Regions from separate parts of the Heyndrickxia sp. FSL K6-6286 genome, predicted to be linked through region 1. Evidence: predicted binding sites of a transcription regulator. Region 1 holds the regulator's gene; the other holds the start of a gene.
The links. Region 1 encodes LexA, which represses DNA repair genes until DNA is damaged. Its sites were predicted from a motif close to CGAACATATGTTCG; they were not measured.
Positions count from the first base shown of each region.

Region 2: a site for LexA is predicted at 1,656-1,669, ahead of uvrB (excinuclease ABC subunit UvrB). Genes of this name have one in related genera too.

Region 1 is NZ_CP152029.1:3,050,348-3,053,537, reverse strand. Features, by position in the region: gene MHI39_RS15440 (N-acetylmuramoyl-L-alanine amidase) at 1-117, shown strand, start outside; gene MHI39_RS15435 (effector binding domain-containing protein) at 301-729, shown strand; gene MHI39_RS15430 (copper amine oxidase N-terminal domain-containing protein) at 799-1,380, shown strand; gene lexA (transcriptional repressor LexA) at 1,636-2,259, opposite strand; gene MHI39_RS15420 (LysM peptidoglycan-binding domain-containing protein) at 2,423-2,746, shown strand; gene MHI39_RS15415 (recombinase family protein) at 2,756-3,190, shown strand, end outside.
Region 2 is NZ_CP152029.1:1,303,787-1,306,976, reverse strand. Features, by position in the region: gene uvrB (excinuclease ABC subunit UvrB) at 1-1,564, opposite strand, end outside; gene MHI39_RS06440 (CsbA family protein) at 1,937-2,194, opposite strand; gene MHI39_RS06435 (HD domain-containing protein) at 2,278-2,922, opposite strand; gene MHI39_RS06430 (MFS transporter) at 3,087-3,190, opposite strand, start outside.

The sequences.
Region 1 (3,190 bases):
GCGATAGATAAAAAAATAATGACGGGTTATTCAGACGGAACGTGGAAGCCAGATCAACCATTAACTAGAGCAGAGTTTGTAACAGTATTAGATAATCTAGGTTTATTGGATAATTAAAAATTGTCCTTCTCCTTTTCTGGGAGAAGGATTTTCTAATTATTTGATAATGATGGACTATTAAGAAAATTGATGATAAATTAATATTTCAACAATGTTTTAAACAAGCGTAAGATTATTTATGAGATTAGAAAACTGGAACGGGGGGACGAAGTGAAGATTATTATAAAAGATCTTGCTTAATTGAAGCTAGTAGGGTATAGGGTATTATGTGAAGCAGAACAATACATAATCGAAATTCCTCAAGCTACAAGGCGACTATTTGAACAGATCAAAGATATTACAACGGTTGTTGATCCATTTCAGCTTTATGGAGCGTTTGTTGTAGATAATGAAACGAAGGATGAGGATGGCTATTGGGTATGTGTTGAAGTATCAGATTATAAAGATATACCAACAGAAATGGTCGCATTAACCATTCCAAGACAAAGCTATGCTGTAGTGAGGCATAAGGGAAAGAATAGTCTTATTGGAGAATCCTACAATCAGTTACATAAGTGGATTGAAGAAAACGGTTATAAAAGGTTAAAGAATAAATGGCATTTGGAAAAATATCATAGCTGGGAAGATGTTGACAATATAGATGTAGAATTACTTGATACGATTGAATAAATAAATACAGTATTAATATCGATAAAAAGTTATTGACTAAGAGTAACAGATTAAAAGGAGAGTAAAAAAGTGAGAAAAAAAGGTTTAATAGCTTTACTAACTACTATTTTGATTTGTATCCCATTTTCAATAAACGTGAGTGCTAGTCCTGGCAGATTGGATGGCAATGGTGGGCATACATGTAGAACAAATTGTGCAAAATATGGATTGAAGACTGGGCAATATCATTATCACAATTCAGATGGCTCCATTTCATTATCAAAACAAACTGCTAAACGAGTGTCGAAACCCTCGGCCACTCCTGCATTAGTAGTGTATATAAATGGTGTTAAACAATCCTATGATCAATCACCAGTTATCGAAAATGGGAGAACATTGGTACCTTTAAGGGGGATATTTGAAAGTCTAGGAGCAAATGTTCAATGGGATCAAAAGAATCAAGTAGTTACCGCTATAAAAACAAATACAAAAATTGTTTTAAAAATTGGTGCTAAGTCCCCAACAGTAAATGGAAAAGTATCGCAAATCGATGTTCCTGCAAAGGTGAGGAATGGAAGAACGCTTGTCCCTTTACGATTTGTTGGAGAAGCCCTCGGAGCAACTGTTGATTACAATTCATCAAAGCGAACAATAAGAATTACTTCTAAATAGAAAATATGAATTCATCAAAATGAAAAAGTCATTCCTAATAAAATGTAATATTAGAATGGCTTTTTTTAATAGTAGTTGTATTTTTGTTGGCTGAATTTGATAGAACTTTATTATTGTTATGTATCTTTAACTTTGTAAACAGACATTTATCCTACAATTCTCCAGTTTTTATTCTGTAATAAATAGATATAAAAATGGTCGGATTAGATAAAATAAAAAAGACCAATTATTTGTTGAATTGGTCCCTCGTACATATTAGTGGATGATGTTACGGTATAATCCTATTACTTTTCCTAAAATAGTTACATTATTTAAAATAATTGGTGCCATAGTTGAATTTTCAGGTTGTAATCTGAAAAAATCTTTTTCCTTGAAGAAACGTTTTACAGTTGCCTCATCATCCTCTGTCATTGCTACAACGATATCTCCATTAATGGCGGTATGCTGTTGGCGTACAATTACATAATCTCCATCTAAAATTCCCGCATCAATCATACTTTCGCCGACAATTTCAAGCATAAAAATATTCTCATCAGCTGGTGCTAATTGTTCTGGAAGAGGAAAATACTCTTCTATATTTTCGATTGCTGTAATAGGTAATCCCGCTGTTACTTTTCCTAATAATGGAACATTAGTAACCCTTTGTTGTGGGATATTCTCTGTTTCCAAATCAAGTATTTCAATCGCACGTGGCTTAGTTGGGTCCCTACGAATTAAACCTTTAGTTTCTAATCTCGACAAATGTCCATGAACAGTAGAGCTCGATGCTAGTCCAACAGCTTCCCCAATTTCACGTACGGATGGAGGATATCCTTTTGACTTTACCTCAGTCTTAATAAAATCAAGAATATCTTGTTGTCTTTTTGTAAGCTTTGTCATAATATACACCCCCGGCTATTAAACTTCTCTTTACTTATTACTAGTATAGCATTTATATTTTACCAATACAAACATAAGTTCGAAAAAAACATTGACTTCGAATGTATGTTCGTTTTATAATGATATCAAATAAACGAACATACATTCGAAGGTGGGTTATTATATGATTACTCTATGGAAAAAATACTCTTATGTTATTATGTTAGTAGTTATTTCGATCCTTTTAGGATTATATATATTGATCTCGAGTGATGAAGATACATCAGGCTATCAAGAAATTGTCGTTAATGAAGGACAATCTCTATGGGAAATAGCTAACCTCTATGCTGATAATCATTCCTTAAGTTCACAGGAGTTTATTGAGTGGGTCTCTAAGAAAAATCAATTAAATGAGGATAATATTAAAGCTGGAGAGAAATTAATTATCCCGGTAAAGGCGAAACACCTATTAAATGATAATAGCAAGCTTGCATATGATATGGAGTAGAAATGAAGGATGAAATCAATTATATATTGTCGTGTCAGTACAAATAAACAAACACAGGAAACATCTTTAGAACGGCAAGAAGTCGAATTAATAGACGCTGCTAATCACTGGAAATTTGAAGTCACTAAGATAATAAAAGATCAGGCTAGCGGATACGATTTGGATAGACCTGGAGTACTAGAAATATTTGATCTTATAAAAGCAGAAGATATAGAAGCTATTTTAGTACAGGATGAAACAAGATTAGGTAGAGGAAATGCAAAAATTGCTTTGCTTCACTGTCTAAAAAAGGAAGGTGTAAAGGTCTTTTGTGTATCCCATCAAGGTGAACTGGAATTGTCCGAATCAGACTCTATGGTTCTTAATATTGTCAGTATGGTTGAAGAATATCAAAGAAAATTACATAATTTAAAAATAAAAAGAGGCATGAAACGAGCTGTAGAA
Region 2 (3,190 bases), 1.7 Mb from region 1:
CATCTAATATGGTTACTAATGAAACTTCTGGAATATCCAAGCCTTCGCGCAGCAGATTTATTCCAACTAGAACATCATATTTTCCTAGTCGAAGCTCACGAATAATTTCAATTCTCTCTAATGTCTTCACTTCTGAATGAAGATACTGAACCTTTATACCAACTTCCTTTAAATAGTCTGTTAAGTCCTCAGACATCTTTTTCGTTAATGTCGTAATAAGTACTCTTTCATTACGTTTTACTCTCTCATTTATTTCACCTAATAAATCATCAATCTGTCCTTCGATTGGACGTACCTCAATTGTCGGATCAAGTAAACCTGTTGGACGAATGATTTGTTCAACCATTTCAGGAGTATGATCCAATTCATAGGGACCTGGTGTAGCAGAAACATATACAATTTGATTTACATGTGACTCAAATTCTTCAAACCTTAAAGGTCGATTGTCTAATGCAGAAGGCAAACGAAATCCATGATCAACAAGAACCTGTTTTCTCGCCTGGTCACCATTATACATTCCACGAATTTGTGGAAGGGTTACATGAGATTCATCTACAACAATTAAGAAATCCTCAGGGAAATAGTCTAGTAGCGTATAAGGTGTAGAGCCAGCAGGGCGAAGTGTTAGATGACGTGAATAGTTTTCAATGCCAGAACAAAACCCCATTTCACGCATCATTTCTAAATCATAGTTCGTACGCTGCTCAAGTCTCTGGGCTTCTAGTAATCGATTATTTTCCCTTAATTCCTTTAAGCGCACTTCTAATTCCTTTTCAATGTTCTCAATTGCAACCCGCATTTTCTCTTCTCTTGTGACGAAGTGGGATGCTGGGAAGATGGCTACATGTTCACGTTCTCCAATAATCTCACCTGTTAAGGCATCCACTTCACGAATCCGATCTATTTCATCTCCGAAAAATTCTACTCGAATACAATGTTCATCTTTTGAAGCTGGGAAAATTTCTACTACATCGCCTCTAACCCGGAATGTACCTCGCTGAAACTCAATATCATTCCTTGCAAACTGAATATCTACAAGTTTACGAAGAAGCTGATTGCGTTCGACTTCCATCCCGGTCCGAAGGGAAAGGACCATTTCTCGATATTCCTCTGGATTACCTAAACCATAGATACAGGAAACACTCGCAATAATAATGACATCTTTTCGTTCAAATAGTGAAGAGGTAGCTGAGTGGCGTAATTTATCAATTTCATCATTAATACTTGAGTCTTTTTCAATATAGGTATCCGTTTGTGGGACATACGCTTCCGGTTGGAAGTAATCGTAGTAGCTCACAAAATATTCAACTGCATTATTTGGAAAGAATTCTTTAAACTCACTATATAATTGTCCTGCTAATGTCTTATTATGAGCAATAATTAATGTTGGCTTATTTACTTCTTGTATCACATTAGAAATCGTAAATGTTTTTCCAGTTCCAGTTGCCCCTAATAGGGTCTGATGCTTTTTACCATTATGTATGCCTTCAACAATTTTTCGAATGGCTTCTGGTTGGTCCCCTTGAGGCTTATACTTAGAAACTAATTCAAACTGATCGTTCAATCCTATTCCTCCCATCCTCTTTCCCATAAATCTCCGTATTATTTATACTATTTATTTTACCACAAACAGGTGTTTCTTAACCAGAAAAAAGCGAACAAATTTTCGGTCCGAGAGTTACCACCAATGATAAAATCCTCTTTTTAAATGAAAATAAAGGCTTCGTATAGTTTGTTAGTTTTGTAAAAGCCTAACTGCAGGCTTTTACTCCCAATAAAGATTATAGCGGTTCTTTGGAGATTGCAGCTCTTCTCAGTAAAATGAAACGTGTAACGATCCTCAGTTGATATTTATTTAGTTATAACTTTACTTAAATAGCAAGTATGTTTGAAAAAAGATCCAAAATAAAAAAACGTCTAACAATGAGATCATTAATTAAACGTTTTTACTTTCTGTTTTTTTGCCCTTATTTTTATTTCGATTCACCATTCTATTGGCATAGTAAAAGCCAATAGTTAATGATGCAGCATCAATAATAAACAATGCCCATGTATGTGTGTAGCCTTTATAGACAGAGGCAACAATTAAGGCAACAGTCAAAATCAAGCCGACAAAATGATTATAAGTGACCCTGGTAAAAAAAACGACGAGAATACCAGGTAAAAAGATAGCTGCAATGATTTTATCTAACACATTCTTTCACCTCTAAGGTTAAAAAATCCTACCTCTATTTTTTTATAAATCGTAAAAAAATACAAGAGGTAGGAAGCAATTTCTTAAGACTCTAAGTTGGCTTTAATCAATTTTTTAGTAACCTCATTTAATTCACTATGCTTAATGAATTTTTCATCAAGCATATCTGGTAGTATTTCTTGAAGAAAATATTTAACACTTTCCATTTCTTTAAACTGAAGAATGGTTAATAGTGACTCTTCATAAATCTCTTGAAAGAGTGGTTCTGGATTTCCTTTTTGTATTTCTCCAAAGGATTCATAAAGTAAGTCCACTTTATCGGCGACAGATAGAATTTTCCCTTCTAATGTGTCATCCTTACCTTCTTTAAATCGCTCAAGATAGATGTGTTGATATTCTTTTGGAAATTCCTTGAGGATAAAATTTTGGGTCATTTTTTCTTCAACTTGACTAAATAAGTCTCTTAACTCTGCAGATGCATATTTAACAGGCGTTTTTATATCCCCAGTGAAAAGTTCGTTATAGTCATGATTAAGAGCTTTTTCATAGAGAGCCTGCCAATTCACTTGGCTACCTTTTTGCGCCTCTACTGTCCCTAAGAACTGCGCAATCTTTGTAACTTTAAAAGAATGGCTCGCTACAGAATGTTCTTGAAATTTAAATTTACCAGGACAACGATAAATTTTTTCTAAATCAGATAAGCTTTTAAAATATTGATGTACTCCCATATGATCACCTTTTTTCATGCTATCTTAGCTCCTACACCTATTAAAGGAGCATATGTTGTATTTATATTTCGTGAGATTGTATCATAATTTCATAGCTAACTGCAAATCTAAAGGTTCATATTCGAAGCCTAACTTATAAATATTAGTTGAACATCAATACTGTTTTAAACACGGACATTTTTCTTTCCCTCTTTAAAAAACATCATAATGACAAGTCCTAAAATAAGAATGATTACTGCAGAGTAAAAGCCCGAAGCCATACTACCTG